One region of the Mesorhizobium sp. M6A.T.Cr.TU.017.01.1.1 genome, then DNA from elsewhere that is predicted to be linked to it. Evidence: riboswitches for the same ligand, from Rfam matches in the RefSeq annotation. Region 1 holds a riboswitch; each other region holds the start of a gene.
What was found. Region 1 has a riboswitch for thiamine pyrophosphate ahead of EOB36_RS11145 (YkoF family thiamine/hydroxymethylpyrimidine-binding protein). Riboswitches for the same ligand answer to the same signal wherever they lie in the genome.
Positions count from the first base shown of each region.

Region 2: it holds a riboswitch for thiamine pyrophosphate, as region 1 does, so the genes downstream of both, thiC (phosphomethylpyrimidine synthase ThiC) here and EOB36_RS11145 (YkoF family thiamine/hydroxymethylpyrimidine-binding protein) in region 1, are expected to answer to the same signal.
Region 3: it holds a riboswitch for thiamine pyrophosphate, as region 1 does, so the genes downstream of both, EOB36_RS03270 (ABC transporter permease) here and EOB36_RS11145 (YkoF family thiamine/hydroxymethylpyrimidine-binding protein) in region 1, are expected to answer to the same signal.

Region 1 covers NZ_RZTA01000026.1:19,693-26,305, forward strand. The annotation lists gene EOB36_RS11130 (NAD-dependent succinate-semialdehyde dehydrogenase) at 1-199, shown strand, start outside; gene EOB36_RS11135 (aspartate aminotransferase family protein) at 235-1,614, shown strand; gene EOB36_RS11140 (alcohol dehydrogenase family protein) at 1,623-2,732, shown strand; gene EOB36_RS11145 (YkoF family thiamine/hydroxymethylpyrimidine-binding protein) at 2,742-3,350, opposite strand; TPP riboswitch at 3,341-3,452, opposite strand; gene EOB36_RS11150 (aspartate aminotransferase family protein) at 3,810-5,180, opposite strand; gene EOB36_RS35735 (hypothetical protein) at 5,315-5,440, shown strand; partial or broken gene EOB36_RS11155 (FAD-dependent oxidoreductase) at 5,443-6,340, shown strand; gene EOB36_RS11160 (hypothetical protein) at 6,504-6,613, shown strand, end outside.
Region 2 covers NZ_RZTA01000015.1:67,420-74,032, forward strand. The annotation lists partial or broken gene EOB36_RS07410 (SMC-Scp complex subunit ScpB) at 66-669, opposite strand; gene EOB36_RS07425 (hypothetical protein) at 2,446-2,796, opposite strand; gene EOB36_RS07430 (hypothetical protein) at 3,604-3,867, shown strand; gene EOB36_RS07435 (hypothetical protein) at 3,899-4,258, opposite strand; partial or broken gene EOB36_RS07440 (aspartate 1-decarboxylase) at 4,494-4,751, shown strand; TPP riboswitch at 4,869-4,985, shown strand; gene thiC (phosphomethylpyrimidine synthase ThiC) at 5,089-6,613, shown strand, end outside.
Region 3 covers NZ_RZTA01000006.1:53,436-60,048, reverse strand. The annotation lists gene EOB36_RS03275 (sulfite exporter TauE/SafE family protein) at 70-846, opposite strand; TPP riboswitch at 1,183-1,295, shown strand; gene EOB36_RS03270 (ABC transporter permease) at 1,419-2,210, shown strand; gene EOB36_RS03265 (ABC transporter ATP-binding protein) at 2,204-2,965, shown strand; gene EOB36_RS03260 (ABC transporter substrate-binding protein) at 2,962-3,975, shown strand; partial or broken gene EOB36_RS34855 (LLM class flavin-dependent oxidoreductase) at 3,972-5,210, shown strand; gene EOB36_RS34850 (ABC transporter ATP-binding protein) at 5,355-6,613, shown strand, end outside.

The sequences.
Region 1 (6,613 bases):
CGTCACCGAGAACGGCGGCCGCCAGTTGCGCATGGGCCGCGCGCTCGACTACGGCATGGTCGCCATCAACCGGGTCAAGATCACCGGCGCGCCGATCCCGTTCGGCGGCGTCAAACAGTCCGGCATCGGCCGCGAGGGCTCGCGCCATGGGCTCGAAGCCTTTACCGATCTCAAATACCTCTGCCTGGATGTGGCCTAGGCCGCGCCCCACACTTTTCCTTAGGAGTAAAAAAGATGCTCGACCAGTCCAACGAACTCGCCGCTTGGGACCGCGACCACTTCTTCCATCCCTCGACCCATATGGGCACCCACGCGCGCGGCGAGAGCCCGACCCGCATCATCGCCGGCGGCGAAGGCGTCACCATCTGGGACAATAATGGGCGCAAGAGCATCGATGCTTTCGCCGGGCTTTACTGCGTCAATGTCGGCTATGGCCGCCAGAAAATCGCGGATGCCATCGCCGCGCAAGCCAAGAACCTCGCCTACTACCATGCCTATGTCGGCCACGGCACCGAGGCGTCGATCACGCTCTCCAAGATGATCATCGACCGCGCCCCGCAAGGGATGTCGAGGGTCTATTTCGGCCTCTCCGGCTCCGACGCCAACGAGACCAACATCAAGCTGATCTGGTACTACAACAACGTGCTCGGCCGGCCGGAGAAGAAGAAGATCATCTCGCGCTGGCGCGGCTATCATGGCTCCGGCGTCATGACCGGTTCGCTGACCGGGCTCGACCTGTTCCACAACGCCTTCGACCTGCCGCGTGCGCCGATCCTGCACACCGAGGCGCCCTACTATTTCCGCCGCGCCGACCGCTCGATGAGCGAGGAACAGTTTTCCCAACACTGCGCCGACAAGCTCGAAGAGATGATCCTGGCCGAGGGCCCGGACACGGTCGCCGCCTTCATCGGCGAGCCGATCCTCGGCACCGGCGGCATCGTGCCGCCGCCCGTCCTCTACTGGGAAAAGATCCAGGCGGTGCTGAAGAAATACGATGTGCTGCTGGTCGCCGACGAAGTGGTCACCGGCTTCGGCCGGCTGGGCACCATGTTCGGCTCCGACCACTACGGCATCAAGCCCGACCTGATCACCATCGCCAAGGGCCTGACCTCGGCCTATGCGCCGCTGTCGGGCGTCATCGTCGCAGACAAGGTCTGGCAGGTGCTGGTGCAGGGTTCCGACAAGCTCGGCAGCATAGGCCATGGCTGGACCTATTCGGCGCATCCGATCTGCGTTGCCGCCGGCGTCGCCAATCTCGAGCTGATCGACGAGATGGACCTGGTGACCAACGCCGGCGAGACCGGCGCCTATTTCCGCGCCGAACTGACGAAAGCCGTCGGCGGCCACAAACATGTCGGTGACGTCCGCGGCGACGGCATGCTGGCGGCAATCGAGTTCGTCGCCGACCGGGACGACCGCGTGTTCTTCGACGCCTCGCAGAAGATCGGGCCGCAGGTCGCTACCGCCCTTGCGGCAAGCGGCGTCATCGGCCGCGCCATGCCGCAAGGCGACATTCTCGGCTTCGCGCCGCCGCTCTGCCTGACGCGCGAAGAGGCCGACATCGTCGTGTCGAAGACGGCGGATGCGGTGAAGAGCGTGTTTGCCAACATCTGAAAACTGACATGAACGCCATGACCAAAACCCTCCCCGCCACCATGGCCGCCGTGCAGCTGACTGGTCACGGCGGACCGGAAAAGCTCGTCTACCGCACCGACGTGAAAGTGCCGTCGCCCGCCCCTGACGAAGTGCTGATCAAGGTCACCGCTTGCGGCATGAACAACACCGATGTCTGGGTGCGACAGGGCGCCTATGGCACGGAGGAAGATGCTGCCGCCGTATCGACCTGGCGGCGTCAGGGCAACACGCTGACCTTCCCGCGCATCCAGGGCACCGACACGGTCGGCCACATCGTCTCAGTCGGCGATGGTGTCTCGCCGGACCGTATCGGCGAGCGGGTGATGGTCGACTTCTCCATCTACAACCGCGACGACGATTCACTCGCCGACATCGACTATATGGGCCACGGCCGTGACGGCGGCTATGCCGAGTATCAGACCGTGCCGGCCGAGAACGCCCATGTCGTCGACACCGAGTTGACCGATGTCGAACTCGCCACCTTCTGCTGCGCCTATCTCACCGGCGAGCAGATGCTGGAACGCGCCGCATTGAAGGCCGGCGAGCGCGTGCTGGTCACCGGCGCGTCGGGCGGCGTCGGCTCCGGCATCGTGCAGCTGGCGCGGGCGCGCGGCGCCATCCCATATGCCGTCGTCGGCAAGGGCAAGGAACAGGCCGTGCTCGACATCGGCGCCGAGGCGGTGATCACCCGTGGCGTGGCTGACCTGCCGGCTGCGGTAAATGAGTCGACCGGCGGCCAGCCGATCGACGTGGTGGCCGACCTGGTCGGCGGTGCGATCTTCAACGATCTGCTGCGCATCCTCAGGCCCGAAGGCCGCTACACCACAGCCGGCGCAATTGCCGGCCCGGTCGTGCAGCTCGATCTGCGCACCATGTATCTCAAGCAGTTGCAGCTGCATGGCTCCAGCCAGGGCACGCGGCACGACTTCCGCCGTATCGTTCGCTACATCGAAGACAAGAAGATCCGGCCGCTGGTCGGCGGCGTCTACAAGCTCTCCGATTTCCACCGCGCCCAGGCTGATTTCATTGCCAAGGACTTTGTCGGCAAGCTGGTGGTCGTTCCGGATGCTGTTTCGGATTTCGCTGCAACCCGTTGACAGCCAACACTAACAAGGACTCGGGCTGTTCGCCGACACGGTGAGATCGAGCGCGACATGGCCTTGCGGCGCGCCGAAACGAAGGAAGGCTTCCGACAGCGTCGCGAACACCGGTCCGGCGTCGCCTTTCAGCTTCGTGCAGAAATTCTTCGACCTGTCGAAGACGCCCGAAGTCTTGAGGAAGTCGATACAGCCGTAGATCTCGTCCATGTGATGGCCCTCGCCGAGCGGATAGAGCGAGAACTGCGCGGCGACCTCCTGTCCAAGCTTTTTCGCACTGTCGACATGCGCCCGCGCCGCGCCGATGCGCTCGGCCAGGGACAGCTCGTGGCTGCTGCCGGAAATCGGTGTGCAGATCGGATCGTCAGGCTCGCCCGGACAGCCGCGCGACACCGTCGCCGACAACACGCAATGCACGTCACTTGCCGCCGCCGATGCGAAGAGGTCGCGCATGGCCGGGAAAAGCTGTTCCGGCGGGCCGACGATCAGCGTCGAGATGTCGTCGGTCTCGATGCGGAAATTCGGTCGATAGGGGTCCATCGCCGAAAGTGCCCCAAGGATGACGTCGACAAAATCGTCGCACATCGGATACAGGGAAATCTGTGCACCTGAAAACATGGTCGCCTCGCTCCGCTGGCATTACCCAGATCAGCTTGAGGGACCGAAGGCTTGCACCCACCATCTCAGCCCCGGCAATACGGAGCGCCCCTGTCGATATGGGCGACGTAGCACCTGCGCAAAGGATGTTCAAGTAATGGTCCTGGGCAATCGTTCCCAGCAATCGCTTCAGACCAATTACCGAGCTTGGCGGCGCCGCCGAAGCTGCCGATCTCCCCCCTTGCGGGGGAGATGCCGGCAGGCAGAGGGGGGTGCTTCCCTCCGACCTGTCAATCGATCGCAGCCGCGCCCTCAAGCTGATTCGGGTTGGCAAGGCTGAAGTCGAAAGTTGGCGATCCTTCACACCCCCCTCTGTCCTACCGGACATCTCCCCCGCAAGGGGGGAGATTGGATACCGCTTCGGCTTTCGCCAATCACCAACGCCCATTCAGCCTCTGCCTTCGGGTGGGCTGTTCAGCCCTATAGTCCGACCTGCTTGACTGCGGCTTCGAGCGATCTTTCAAACGCGTCGATCATCTGATCGACCTGGGGCTCGGTGATGATCAGCGGCGGGCAGAAGGCCAGCGCGTCGCCCATGTTGCGCGAGATGACGCCGTTCTGCTGCATGAAGCCGTTGACAAGCCCGCCCAGCGCGCCGGCCGTCTCCCACGGCGTCTTGGTCACCTTATCGCCGACCAGTTCGACCGCCGCGATCAGGCCGACGCCACGCACCTCGCCGACAAGCGGGTGCGAAGCGAGGTTGCGCAGCCGTTTCTGCATATGCGCGCCGACCGTGCGCGCATTGCCGACAAGGTCGCGCTCCTCGATCAGCTTCAGGTTCTCGAGCGCGACCGCCGCCGCGACGGGATGGCCGCCGCCGGTGAAGCCATGACCGAAGGTGCCGATCCGATTGCTTTCGTCGGCAATCGGCTCGAACATTTTCTCGTTGATCAGCAGGGCCGAGATCGGCAGGTAGGAAGAAGAGATCTGCTTCGACAGCACCATGATGTCAGGCCTGATGCCGAAGGTCTGCGAACCGAACATCTCGCCGGTTCGGCCAAAACCGCAGATGACCTCGTCGGCGACGATCAGGATGTCGTACTTCGACAGGACCGCCTGTATCTTCTCCCAGTAGCCGGCCGGCGGAACGATGACGCCGCCGGCGCCCATGATCGGCTCGCCGAAGAAGGCGGCGATGGTTTCCGGGCCCTCGGCCAGGATCAGCTTTTCCAAGTCGTCGGCAAGCCGGCTCGAAAACTGCTCTTCGCTCTCGCCTGGCAGCGCCTCGCGCCAATGGTGCGGCGTCGACGTGTGCAGCACACTGGCGATCGGCAGGTCGAAGGAAATGTGATTGTTGGGCAGGCCGGTCAGGCTTGCCGAGGCGATGGTGACGCCGTGATAGCCGCGAATGCGGCTGATGATCTTCTTGCGTGCCGGCTGGCCGAGCGCATTCGACCGGTACCAGATCATCTTCATGGCCGTGTCGTTGGCCTCGGAGCCGGAATTGGTGAAATACGCCTTGCTCATCGGCACCGGCGCCATCTGCACCAGCTTCTCGGCGAGATCGATCAGCGGCGAATGCGATTTGGAGCCGAAGTCGTGATAATAAGGCAGCTTGGACATCTGGCGCACCGCCGCATCGACCAGCCGCTTCTCCGAGAAGCCGACCGCGACGCTCCAAAGCCCGGCCATCGCCTCGATGTAGCGGTTGCCGGCCAGATCCTCGACATAGATGCCGTCGCCCTTCTCGATGACGAGCGGCCCTGCTTCCTCATGCTTGCGGGCATTGGTGTAGCCGTGCATGTGATAGCTGATGTCGCGAGCTTCGGGAGAATTCGGTCGAGCGTCCATGATGGGTCCTGTCCTGCACGCCGGGTCCTGCCGCCGTTCGGCGCGCATCGCCTCTAGCATTAATGGTGTTTGGTGCATCTGTTTCTTGTAAGGGTGTCAAGCCCTTTCGGAAGGGCTGGCGGATGGACAAAGACATGCAGAATTTCAGCTTCGAGGCCTTGGAACGCGAGAAGCTGCGCCAAGCCGGCTGTGCGCATCGCCGAGACATGATTCCCGAACGGCTCACCAGCAGGCACAACAACAAGGCTGAGGTGGCCTGATCATGGACCACGTCGACTGCATCGTCGCCGGCGCCGGCGTCATTGGCCTCGCGATCGCGCGAGAGATGGCGCAGCGCGGGATGGACACCCTGGTCCTCGAGGCCGAGAATGCCATCGGCACCGGAACGAGTTCGCGCAATTCCGAGGTCATCCATGCCGGCATCTACTATCCGGCCGGATCGCAGAAGGCCCGGCTCTGCGTGGCAGGCCGGGAACAGCTTTACCGTTATTGCGAGAAGCGGGCGGTTCCGCATGCGCGCTGCGGCAAGCTCATCGTCGCCACAGATGCCGAACAGGAGCCGGTGCTTGCTTCCATTCTGGCCAACGCCTCTGCTTGCGGCGCGGGCGACCTGACACCCTTGACCGCAGCAGGGGCACGCGCGCTGGAGCCCAAGCTGCGGTGCACGGCCGCCCTGCTGTCGCCCGCCACCGGCATCATCGACAGCCACGCCCTGATGCTTGCTTTGCGGGGCGACGTAGAGGAGCACGGGGCGGCACTCAGCCTCAACACCCGCATCGTCTGCGGCCGCATCGAGGGTGGGCGCATCGTTCTCGACGCAGTCGACAGCACCAGCGGCGATGGCGTCGCCCGCTTCGGGCCGGACGTCGAATGGACGGATCAGCTCGACTATCGCGTCGATCCAACGCGTGGCGAGCGCTTCTACGATCCGCAAATACTGGCCGGACCTCGCCGCTGGCGACCTGCAGCCCGCCTATAGCGGCATCCGGCCGAAGCTGTCCGGTCCGGGCGAAGCCAATGCCGACTTCGTCATCCAGGACGCGGCGGTGCACGGCGTGGACAGTCTGGTCAATTTGTTCGGCATCGAGAGCCCCGGCCTGACCTCAAGCCTGACGATCGCCGACCATGTCGCGCAGCGGCTCGCGCCAAAGGCAAGCTAACCGAGGCGACATCGAGCGAGCGTGCCGCTGCCAAAAGCATAATCCAAAACGCCCGTAAGCCATCCGTAAGCCGGGGTCGCAGAACCTCGGTCCGTCGATCACAGCCGATCACCGGAGGCCTCGAGCTCTCCGGAACCGTCGGCTCCATGACGAGGAGGGTTCGATGCGATTCGACAACGATCACGCGCCACTCCGCCGGGACGACGCGCTATCCGAATGGCGCACTGCCTCGGCGCTGGCCGAGCTCTTGTCCTTCGAGCCGTCGAGTCTCGA
Region 2 (6,613 bases), on a different contig from region 1:
GACGTTCGGCGGAGATTTGAACAGCATCACGCGCCGGCGGTCGGCTGCTGCGCGGCAGCGAGCAGCTAATCCTCGATCTCGACGTCGGCGTTGTAGTGATGGGAGGAAAAGCCGGGCACTATGGCGCCCTCCAGCAGCTTCCCCTTCGACAGAAGTCCAGCATCCTCGAGCGCCTCGAAATCCGGCAGGTCGCGCAGCGTGTCGAGCCCGAACTCCACCAGGAACTCTTTTGTCGTCACGTCGGTGTAGGGCGCGCCTGGGGTCGGGCTGCGTGGACCGGAGGCGATGAGCTTCGCACCACGCAGATGGCCGACCAGGTCGCGGCTGATCTCCTTGCCGAAGAATGGCGATAGCTCTCCACGGGTGATCGGTTGGAAATAGGCGATGCACATCAACACCAGCACGTCCGACTGGGTCAGGTCTACACCACGCACGCTGTCTCCGACGGCCTTGCCAAATGCACTGCGGATGGCGTCGGCATAGGCCGGGCGGGTCAGGTGTTTCCAGCCGCCGGCGACGGAGACCAAATCATAGGGGCCGGCCGCGCAACTCTTCGCGGATATCGTCGATTAGCAGATCGATGCTGCAGTTCTTGCCGACGATCCGCGCCAGCGTCGCACGGCCAACGGGCTCGCTGGCTGCAAAGATCGTCGCCTCGACGCGCTGCATCCATTCGCGCCACCGCGCCTCCGGCGGCAGATGATCCAGCTCCCGATCAAACAGCTGGTCAGCTGATCGACGGTCGTAACCCGACCAAACCCACCACTAACGTGTATGCAGCGTCCTGCGCACATATTTTACTTACGCGTAGTGGCGCGGCGTCGGAGGCCGACTGCTAGGAAGCGGTCGAGCATTGCATTCACCTGGTCAGCCACTTCGATGGTGTTGAAATGGCCAGCTAACAACGTCTTGGCCAGGATGAGCTGCGAACAACGAGCCTTTAGCCAGTCGAGATCCCGGGTAGCGTTCACTAACGGCACAGTATCAATCGGTCCTGAGTCTCGGCAAAATAGGAACCGACTGATGCTGAAACACGATGGTCTGTAAGAGGCACCAAGTGGGGATAAATGTCGACTTGGCCCGGTGCAGAAGCATCGGCGGAATGACGTGGATGCGTAAAGCCAGTCGGCAAGATGCCGACGCGGCCGAAGGTGAACTTGAAGGATCTAAATGTCTGAGCAGGATCGGACCGCCAGTATCAAAGCGGCGATCAGACAACGCGTCTATTTGCCACCATAGCCTCCAATTCGTCAACGAGACCGGAGGCGGCCATTTCATCTTTCATGGCACCGCCCAAGCGTCGGGCCGCATCCGGGCGCGACCAAAACAAGGGCACGAATTGCGACTCTGGCAATGGCCTGTCTACCTGCAACCCCCGACTTCGGCGCCTTGCGACCGGTAATCAGGAGAATCGAAAAAACAGCCAATACGGCAAACAGGGCGGACGACCGCCCATGGGTTAGTTCCATCAGAAACCCGACTAGTCCTCCTTCGCCGGGGTCGGGACCGAGATGGGCGGCACACATCCCGAAGACAGCCAGGCCCCGAGCGAGGTCGATGCCGACCAGCCGATCTACCACCGACCCATGGCTCGCGCCGGCCATCGGGGAGTTCTCGGCTGGCGGTGCCTGTGCTATGCTGGGCTCCTTCCTTGGTTATGTCGATCGCGGGGTCCGCGACAGGAGAGCCGGTCGGCTGCTGCCGTCGTCTCACCCTCAAGGGTGCAAATCTCGTTCCAATCTGACGGATCGAGCCGGCGACAGAAGTTTATGCTTGCTGTTCAGCTCTTTAGCCGACGGCAAACAACACATCGGCTTACCAAGCCTGTGGCGCGGACCTGACAAACCCCACACAGCGTGTCGCGGGGCCGCCATCTTGAGGCAATGGCGGTGAACCGGCGAGATGCCAATCAGCGTGAGCGTACCTGGTATGTGGCCTGCATACGGGTGCGAGATATTCTGATTGTCCCCCACACCCTCAGGCGTCAAAAGACTCCTGGTTCAGCTCTATCGATCTGCGTCAGTATGAAATTCCCGAGCTGGAGCTTCGTCCTTTGCGCGTCGGGAAACGCAGCCGCTGGCCTCCCGGCCGAACGAGCAGTCTTCCGACATGTTTGCCGCCGAACAGCGGTGCATTGAGGAAAGTGCCCCACCGGTCGTCTGGCGCCGGCCCAGTTGGCACGACGCTGATCGGCTGGGCGACCCTCTCGATGGGGTCGTGACCTCAGAGAGCCACGTTGAGCATCCGGAGGTGGTCGGTGCCGGAGCGCGTCGGGGCGTCATCCTTCAGAAGCTGATGGAGGAGCTTCTCACGGGCGAGCTCGCGGGAGAGACTGGACGCAAGCGCGTCCCGCGCGCGCGAACTGCTCGATCAACTGATCTCAGACGACGACGATTCTCGGCCAGATTCCAAAGAGAGGCCGCGGCGGCGCTTCGCGGGCTCGCGTTACCACAGATCGCAGAACTGTGATCTCGCCTTGTGCCCGAGATCGCAATCTGAGCTCGCGACGAAGCATATCGCCGGACGGGCCGATGCCTTCGCGATCATCAAAGGACGGGTCGACGCCGCGATCAATTGGAAATCGGACGTGAATCCCACGCCTACGTCCGCGAGGCGCATGTGCAGCAATTGCGCGATTACCTTTCTGCGACGGGCGCCGAACGCGGAGCGAGCGGCGAGGTCACCTGGATCCAACGGCGGACGCATTGGGCGCTCGCGATCAATAGTATCCTCAGGATCGATTGCAGCGCTTCCGAAGTAAGTACCGCCAATTAAAAGTCGGTTGCCTTTTTCCACCGCCGCCTCACACATCGTGTTGGAGCTGAAGAGCTACCTGCAAATCCTCGCAGCGGGCGCGGCCACATCCCTGATTTTACAAATTAACACGTCTTGATTTTTAGAAAATGCCACGTGCGATGATGGCGCCGCCAAAAAACAATGTCACGCGAGATGATCATGCCTGAGGTAAATGGTCCGCCAAAGTTTGGAACGGTATACCGGTTGAATGATGGATACACCAGGCCGGATAAGGGCTTCGGGTTCCGGACGACGAAACTAATCGACGGATACGCGCTGCGCTTGAGGGAAGCTGCATGCGCGTTACGGTTATGACCATCCAGGGATGCCGGACATGATCTTGAATAGTGACATTGCAGGCCAAAGAGCGGCCGAGGAGCTAGCAGAGGGCCTGAAATCGCAGGGCAAGCAGCAATACGAAGACAGGTCGAGGGAACGCGAACGAGATATGTCTCGTTAGGTCGCACGTTGCAGCAAGGGTGCCGTCGGAAGGCAATCCGCCGTGTCTCTTACGAATAAGGGAGAATTTCCGCGGCCGGACTCTCTCTGAGTGGGCGTGCATGACTGCCAACGGAAGGTCTTGCACGCACCCTTGCGATCTTGAGCAATGGTCGCCATGACTTTCTTCTTGCAAGCTTTTGAGTGGCCCAGCCTGCGATCACCAGACCCCACCGACTCTAAAGAGCGTTGGCAGACGGGATAGTCGAGGTTGCCCGGGCACAATCACGCTCAAGGCTTGCGCCGCCCAGAGGACACGCTGAAAAGGCAGCATGGGGGCGCGAGCTCGCCATTCACGAGAGATTCGACATGAAGACCATGCAAGAAAAAGACATTCCCGCATTCGTGCAAGCAGTTGCGGACGCCGGCTGCAACATTTGCGCGATTGGCAACTTGGGATACGTCTTTGGCGATGCTGATTTGACGCCGGCGCAACGGAGGGCCGTCGAGCCACAGCTGCGTAGGATTGCTGAAATCTACGGCGAACGCGATCATCTCATGGACGAGATAGCTGTATATCTGCGGTCGATCGGACGCCATGTCGAGGTTGAGCCGAAGACAGGTGTTTCCTGATGGCCGCGATCGCGTTCCGTAGTCGCCATTTCTATTGGGTAACGAGAAGCCGTCTTCCAACATCTGAATCATAAGGGAGGTGACCCGCAAGGCCGCTCTCGAGACCGCAAGTCTGAGCCGCTGACGCATGGCGATAACCAGACTGTCCGAACTGGGCGGCGATATTCTTCGCGTCGATGCCTTCCTCGACCAGGTCGCGGTAGGCGGCGATCTCATCTACCGCATGCATAGCCAAGCCAGGGAAGTTTTCGGCAGGGGAATTCAGACTGGAGGGCACGGCCGATCCGGCCGCCGACGACCCCGCAGGGATTGCCATGTACGGCAACGCCAACAGCAGGCGGATCAATACTCGGATAATGGCGGCCGGATATGTAGCGATCGATCGCCGCACCAACATATCAATGCAATAGCTTAGTTGCTTTCAAAGGCGGTCGTACGAACTGCAAGCAAGCTAAACGATTGCGTCAACTCGTCCACGCAGAGCGAAAACTCCGCGGCCCATGCGATTTCTCTGCTGGAACAGCGGCACATCCTCAGCGCCAGGACACGGCCGCCGCCGTCGGGTTTTACGAAGCCGGTGATTGCATAAGTTGCCCGCAAGATATCATTGGTATCGGGAACGCCGCCGATGCTGCATCCTGAATCGAGCGGCCGCCCGCACCTGCCAGCCCGACGACCAGATCATTATCTGCAACTCCATTTACCTGGACGAGGTGCAAATCACCTCGCTGAAGCCGCGAATCGTCACCTTGGACCAGGATAACCACATCCGTGACCGCCTGAGCTACTCGGTGGATCTCGACGCACATGGCCGATACAGTTTCTCCATCCTTCACGAAGCGAAAGAGGCTTTGGCCATTCCAGCCCTGGTCTCCGGGGCGTGACTTGTCCCCGATGCATGCGCGAGCTCTCCGCCCGGTTTTGACAGGCCGCCGGTCATCGCCACCGGCCGAAGGCGCCCGAATGCGCTTGACAAGATAGCGTCGGCCCGTCCAACCTGACGCATTCACCAGGGGAGTCCCGGCAAGGGGCTGAGATACTGCTTGCTTTCGCGGCGCAGTGACCCGTTGAACCTGATCCAGTTCATACTGGCGTAGGGACGGTGCAAGCGCTTTGCGGGAGTTTATGCCCGAGGTCCTGTTTCGGCAGGTCGACAGAAGCGTCTTTTCATCCTTCCGGCACAGAACTGGGTCTCCAATGCATGAGCAAAGGAGCCTCACGATGAATGCCCTCACCCCCGCCGTGTCGACGGGACCACTGCCCGCCTCGCGGAAAATCCACAAGCCCGGCCTCCTCCACCCCCAGATCAGGGTGCCGATGCGCGAAATCTCTGTTCATCCGACTGCCGGCGAGCCACCCGTCACCGTCTACGATCCGTCCGGCCCCTATACGGACCCGACTGTCGAAACCAGCATGGAAAGGGGCCTTGCCCGGCTTCGCCACGAATGGATCACGGCTCGCGGCGATGTCGAGGCCTATGACGGCCGCCATGTCCGGCCGGAAGACAATGGATTCGTCACGGGCGAGCGCCTGACGCCGGAATTCCCCATTCGCAACCGGCCTCTCAGGGCCAAGGCCGGCAAGGCGGTGACTCAGCTTGCCTATGCGCGCGCCGGCATCATTACGCCTGAAATGGAGTCCGTGGCTATCCGCGAGAACCTTGGACGCGAGATCGTGCGCGGCAAGCTTGAGCGCGACGGTGAGAGCTTCGGCGCGGCGATCCCGGACTTCGTCACGCCGGAATTCGTGCGCGACGAGGTGGCGCGCGGGCGGGCGATCATTCCCGCCAACATCAATCATCCAGAGAGCGAACCGATGATCATCGGGCGAAATTTCCTGGTCAAGATCAACGCCAACATCGGTAACTCCGCTGTCACATCGTCAATGGCCGAAGAGGTCGAAAAAATGGTCTGGGCGATCCGCTGGGGCGCCGACACGGTGATGGACCTGTCGACCGGCCGCAATATCCGCAACATCCGCGAATGGATCGTGCGCAATTCGCCGGTGCCGATCGGCACGGTGCCGCTCTACCAGGCTCTCGAAAAGGTCAACGGCATTGCCGAGGACCTGACTTGGGAGGTCTACCGCGACACGCTGATCGAGCAGGCCGAACAGGGTGTCGACTATTTCACCATCCACGCCGGCGTGCGGCTGCACTACATCCCGCTGACCGTAGACCGGGTCACGGGCATCGTCTCGCGCGGCGGATCGATCATGGCCAAATGGTGCCTGCACCATCACCGGGAGAGCTTCCTCTACGAGCATTTCGCGGAAATCTGCGACATCTGCCGCGCCTATGATGTGTCCTTTTCACTCGGCGACGGGCTTCGTCCAGGCTCGATCGCCGACGCCAATGACGCAGCGCAATTCGCCGAATTGGAAACGCTCGGCGAGCTGACGCAGGTCGCCTGGGCGAAGGACTGCCAGGTGATGATCGAAGGCCCGGGCCACGTGCCGATGCACAAGATCAAGGAGAACATGGACAAGCAGCTCGCCGTCTGCGGAGAGGCGCCGTTCTATACGCTTGGACCGCTGACGACCGATATCGCGCCTGGCTATGACCACATCACCTCAGGGATCGGCGCCGCCATGATAGGCTGGTTCGGCACCGCAATGCTTTGCTACGTCACGCCGAAGGAGCATCTCGGCCTTCCCGACCGCAACGACGTCAAGGTAGGCGTCATCACCTACAAGATAGCCGCCCATGCGGCCGATCTGGCGAAGGGGCATCCGGCGGCGAAAGTCA
Region 3 (6,613 bases), on a different contig from region 1:
CGCCAGAGAAGCGGGTGATGCGTAGAACTCGATAGTCTCCGTGTATAAGTGAAGTTTCACGACGTTGGTTTACACCAATTCGAAGAGTTCCGCGGTTTGCCAACCTGCCAGCAGTATGATGAGAATACCAATGAGCCTGAGAAGCGTCTTTTCAGCGATTGTTTTCACTACCAGTCCGGCCATCGGCGCTGCGACCACGCCGCCAAGGATCAAGCCGGCAACGGGGATTAGATTTTCCATCAGCCCCCCAGCCTCCTCCCAATGGCCCGTTAGTAACGCAAACAAGAAGGTCAGAGACACCGAGAACGTGATGAGGAACTCGCTGGCATTTACCGTGCCAATAACGTAGCGGGGCGTCCCGCCAAAACCGAGAAGCCCGGTCGTCACTATGGGTCCCCACCCGCCACCGCCTGCGGCATCGAGAAATCCACCACCAAGCCCAAGGGGAGGTACCACGCCTGCCGGGACCGGATTGCTTGGGATCCGCCGGAATGAACGGAACAGGAGCCAAGCTCCGACCAGCGCAAGGTATGTGGTCACATACGGCTTCATGACGGCTCCTTCAAACGAGGTGAGCACAAAAGCGCCGAGGACGCCGCCGATCACGCCAAATGGCATCAGCCGCCAGAAAAGCTTCCAGTCAATGTTGCGGTGATAGAGGTGAGCCGAACCTGAGGCCGCAGTGGTAAACAGCTCAGCCGCGTGAACTGAAGCCGAAGCGTGTGCAGGAGACACGCCAAACCCCAGTAGGGTTGTCGAGGAAACGACGCCGTAGGCCATGCCGAGAGCCCCGTCCACGGCTTGAGCTACAAACCCCACGAACGCAAAAAGAAGGAATTCTTGCATTTCGCTCTCCAACAAAGTGCGGGTCGCAATTGGCGATAGAGAAACCCGCTGCCTACAACGTATGCAATTATACCTTCACGCTTCCACAATTCATCAAACGCGTGGCATCGATAATGGTGACGACGAACGGAAAACGATCCGCTCGACCGGCGCCTTTCCTCATATCCTCAAAGTCATTTGGCCTCTCAGAATATTGAGAGCGATCTAGAACAGGATGCCGGGTTGGCACCTCCTCTGTCCGCCCAGATGTCCCTGATGGAACCGCAACCTCCTCTGACCCGAGGTTTTACGAGCCGGACGCAGACTTGCAGCTCCACCCTTTATCTGTTTAATTGCCGCCATCCACAGGGGTGCTCCGTATCGTCGGGGCTGAGAGATGGGCTGCAAGCCCGTAAACCCTAGAGCTGATCTGGATAATACCAGCGGAGCGAGGCGGGAGATGTTTTCTGGCGCACAGATTTTTCTTTTTCCGATGTCCGGCGATTTCGTCGGCCCGCTCGAGGGCCATGTCACGATCGCGGTCTCGGCCAAAAACCCGACCCCACGCTGATCTTTCGCGCCGGAGGTCTCGCATGTCCCAGTCTTTCTCCGCCGCGCCGCGAATGGTAGCCTTGTTCGCCAAGGTCGGACCGGCCTTGCTATCGGTCGGCACGCTGGTTTTGGCCTGGGAGCTCTATGCGCGCATCTCGCCCACCACGCTGCCCGCGCCGTCACGAGTCCTCGCCCAAGCCATCCAGCAGCGCCAGGCGCTGTTCGACAACACCGTGCCGACCATCAGCGCCACATTGGCGGGTTTCGCCTGCTCGCTGGCCGTTGCCTTCATCCTTTCGGTGCTGATCGACTTCTTCAAGCCGCTGCGCCGCGCCCTGTTCCCGGTATTCATCATCAGTCAGACCCTGCCGCTGGTGGCGATCGCCCCGCTGGTCGTTCTCTGGTTTGGCTTCGGGCTGACGCCGAAGATCATGCTGGTCGCGCTCGTGACTTTCTTTCCCATGCTGGTCGCGCTGGTGCAGGGTTATGAATCGACGGATCGGGACATCTCGGCGCTTCTGAGTTCGATGGGCGCTTCCCGCATGCGCATTTTCCTGCTGGCCCGCCTGCCCTCGTCGCTGCCCTATTTCTTCGCGGGCCTGCGCATTTCGATCACCTATGCCGTGGTCGGCGCCATCTTCGCGGAATATGCCGGCGCGGCCAAAGGGCTCGGTATCTACATGCTCAACGCCAAGAACAATTTCCGGCCCGATCTCGTGCTCGCGGCCGTGCTGGTCAGCGCCTTGCTCACGCTGGCCCTATTTGCCGCCACGGTGCTGATCCAGCGCGCCGCCATGCCATGGGAACGGCTCGATGCCGCGCGAAAATCATGAACAGGCGGCTGGAATTGCGCCAGATCAGCAAAAGTATTGGCGATGTCGACGTGCTTGCCGGCATCACCCTGCATGTCGAGCCGGGCGAATTCGTTTCAATCCTCGGCCCCTCCGGAGCCGGCAAATCCACGATCTTCAGGTTGCTGACGGGCGGTCTCGAAGGCCACGACGGCGGCATCGACTTCGACGGGCGGCCACTGGCCGACGCGCGCCGACCGTTTGCCTTCATGCCGCAGCACGACGCCCTGATGCCCTGGCGCACGGTTATCGACAACACCGCGCTCGGCCTGGAAGTCCAGGGCATGTCCCGTAAGGCGGCGCGCGACAAGGTGGCGCCGCTCTACGGCGAATTCGGCCTTGCGGGCTTCGAGCAAAAGTATCCGGCGCAGCTTTCGGGCGGAATGCGCCAGCGCGCCGCGCTGTTGCGTACCGTCGTTCAGGACCGCGCCATGCTGTTGCTCGACGAACCGTTCGGCGCACTCGACGCCCTCACGCGCACCGGCATGCAGCGCTGGCTTCAGACGATGTGGGACCGACACCGCTGGACCGTCCTGCTGATCACCCACGATGTCCGCGAGGCGGTCTTCCTGTCCGACCGCATCTATGTGCTGAGCGGCCGCCCTGCCCGCGTGCTGCGCGAAATCGCCATTCCTCTTCCGCGCCCGCGCAAAGATCTTGCCTCTCCGGAAGCCACCGCCATCGAAGCCGACATCGTCGATACCCTTCTCGATCCACAGCTCGCCCAAAGGATATGACCATGCTTTCCAGACGCCTCTTCATCGCTGCCGCATTGATCGCCGGGCTCGGACCCGTCACGCCCGTCTTCGCCCAGCAGACTGTCACCGTCGCTCTCGACTGGACGCCGAACACAAACCATGTCGGACTCTATGTCGCCCGGGCGAAAGGCTTCTACACTGAGGCCGGGCTCGACGTGCAGATCCTGCCCTACACCGACACTGCGGCCGGTACGCTGATCGCCAACCGCGTGGCCGATTTCGGTATACTAGGATCCATAGGATTGTTCACCCAACGCACGGCCGGCGCCGACCTCGTCGCCACCTACGCCATCATGCAGACGGAAACCGGCAGGCTGGCCTTCAATGCGGACCGCGCCGATATACAATCCCCCAGGGACCTGGACGGCCTGACCTATGGCGGTTTCGGCAGCGCCTGGGAGAATGCGCTGATCGGCACCATCATCCGCCATGACGGCGGCGACGGCAAATTCGAAACGGTGACGCTGGGCACCTCTGCCTATGAGGCCTTGGCCAATGGCGCAGTCGATTTTACGCTCGAAGTCTACACTTGGGAGGGGATCAAAGCGGAGCTTGACGGCAAGGCCCAGCGCGCCTTCCGCTACGCGGATTTCGGCGTGCCCGACCAACACACCAATTTCATTGGCTCGAGCCGCGCCTACCTCGAGAAAAACAAGGACACGGCAACCGCGTTCATCGCCGCGACTAGGCGCGGCTACGCGTTCGCCGTCGAACATCCGAAAGAAGCGGCTGACATGCTGATCGGAGCAAACAGCGACGTGCTGACCAACCGTCCGTTGATCGAGGCATCACTGAAGGCGCTGGTCGACGGCCACTATCTACAAAGCCCCGCCGGGGCGATCGGCACGATCGATCCCGCAAAGATGGAGGCTATCGGCGACTACCTGTTCAAGGCCGAAATCCTGCGCGACGGCGATGGAAACCCGGTCAGCGAACGACCCGATTTCGCGGCCTATTACAGCAACGCCTATCTGGCCGACCAAAAATGAGCCCGCCGCGGCGCATGCATCTCAATGCCGTGATCTTCGGCCTCGGCAGTCACGAGGCCGGTTGGCGCATGCCCGAAAGCGACCCGCTTGCCTCGACCAGCCTGGCCTACTGGGTCGATATCGCCCGGCGCGCGGAGGCTGCCGATTTCGACGCTCTGTTCCTCGGCGATGTGCTGGCCTTGCAGGGTGGTGCCGATCGGCATCTTTCCGACGCGATGGATCCGCTGCTGATCCTATCGGCGATCGCTGCCGTCACCAGCAGGATCGGACTGATCGGGACTGCATCGACCAGCTTCGATCACCCTTTCCACCTGGCTCGGCGCTTCGCCTCTCTCGACCACATCAGCAAAGGCCGTGCGGGCTGGAACATCGTCACCTCGTCCAACGTGCTCGAGGTCCGTAATTTCGGACTGGACGCCATGCCGGAGCATGACGAGCGCTATGCCCGCGCAGCCGACGTGGTCGACGCAGCCATAGCGCTCTGGCAAAGTTGGGCTCCCGATGCGAGGACGCCGGACAAGGCCGCCGGGCGATACTTCGATCCTGACAAGGTCCGGCCCGTCGATCACGCCGGTCCGTTCGTGCGCACCGCGGGCCCGCTCAACGTGCCGCGATCGCCCCAAGGTCGGCCACTCCTGGCACAGGCCGGCTCGTCGGAAGCTGGCCGCGCCTTCGCCGCTCGTTACGCCGATATCGTGTTCACCGTGCAGGCGACGCTGACGGAAGCGCAGGACTTCTATCGCGACATCAAATCACGAGCGGCCGCCGTCGGGCGCGATCCAGACACGCTCCTGGTCTTTCCGGGGATCGTGCCGATCGTCGCTCATACCAGGCAAGCAGCCGAAGAGCGGCTGGCCGCGCTGAATGGCTTTACCGTAACCGACCATGTCCTTGCCAAACTCGGCGAATTCCTCGGCGAGGATCTAGCCGATGCCGAGCTCGACGCGCCGTTGCCGCCCCTGTCGAGCGCACGGCCGAACCAGTCCAGCCAGAGCCGGGTCGGCGTGCTGGTCGGAATCGCAAGGCGGGACAGGCTGACACTGGGCCAATTGCTCATGCGGCTCGCAGCCGGCCGCGGTCATCTGCTTGCCGTTGGAAATGCCCGCGACATCGCCGACACGATGCAGCAATGGTTCGAGGGCGGAGCGGCCGACGGCTTCAATGTCATGGCGCCCGTCATGCCCGCCGACCTGCAAAGCTTCGTCGACGAGGTAATGCCTTTGCTGGAGCGTTCGGATGTTTTCGGCGCCGGGCGCACTCTTCGCTTTGCTGCGCGAACAGGTCATCACCGTCCCGCCCTTTCGAGCATGCCGGAATTGACACCCTCGCACAGGCATGCTCCTGGCAATCCAGACCTTCGAGCCAGAAAAAGCGTCCCAATGCTTCGTAGATTTTTCTCCTACTACCGCCCCTGGAAAGGTCTGTTCATCCTGGATTTCTGCTGTGCGGTTCTGTCTGGCATGCTGGAGCTCGGGTTCCCGATGGCAGTCAAGGTGTTCGTGGACGACCTGCTGCCGACTCAGCAATGGCTGCTGATCCTTGCTGCGTCGGCCGGCCTGCTTGCCATCTATGTGCTGAACACCGGACTGATGGCGGTCGTGGTTTACTGGGGTCATATGCTCGGCATCAACATCGAGACCGAGATGCGCCGGAAGAGCTTCGATCACCTGCAGAAGCTCTCGTTCCGCTTCTATGACAACCACAAGACCGGCCACCTCATCGCCCGCGTCACCAAGGATCTGGAGGAAATCGGCGAGGTCGCCCATCATGGCCCGGAAGACCTGTTCATCGCGATCATGACTTTCCTCGGCGCCTTCGCGCTGATGTTCGTGGTCAATCCGCAGCTTGCACTGATCACGGCGGCAATTGTTCCGCTGGTCGCCTGGGTGACGAGCCGCTACGGCGCGCGCATGACGCGCAACTGGCAGGCGCTTTACGGGCGGGTCGGCGATTTCAATGTTCGCATCGAGGAGAACGTCGGCGGCATGCGGGTGGTGCAGGCTTTCGCCAATGAAGACCACGAGCGCAATCTTTTCGCGCGTGACAATGCCAGCTACCGCAAGACCAAGCTCGATGCTTATCGCATCATGGCGGCCAGCACGTCGCTGAGCTACATGAGCATGCGGCTGATCCAGCTGGTGGTAATGATCGCCGGAAGCTACCTCGTGCTGCGCGGCGAACTTTCCGGTGGCGGTTTCGTTGGTTTCCTGCTCCTGGTCAACGTGTTCTTCCGGCCGATCGACAAGATCAATTCGGTGATTGAAACCTATCCGAAAGGCATCGCCGGATTCCGCCGCTATGCGGCTCTCCTCGACACCGAGCCCGACATCGCGGATCGGCCTGGCGCGGTTGATGCACCGACGCTCCGAGGTGACATCAGCTACCGGGATGTCACCTTCGGCTATAGCGGCGAACGGGCGGTTTTGAAGAACATCAATCTTGACATAACAGCGGGACAGACCATCGCCTTCGTCGGGCCGTCAGGCGCCGGCAAGACGACCCTGTGCTCGCTGCTGCCGCGTTTTTACGAGGTCGACAGCGGCGCCATCACGATCGACGGTTTGGATATCCGCGACATGACGCTGGCTTCGTTGCGCGGCCAGATCGGCATCGTGCAGCAGGACGTGTTCCTGTTTGG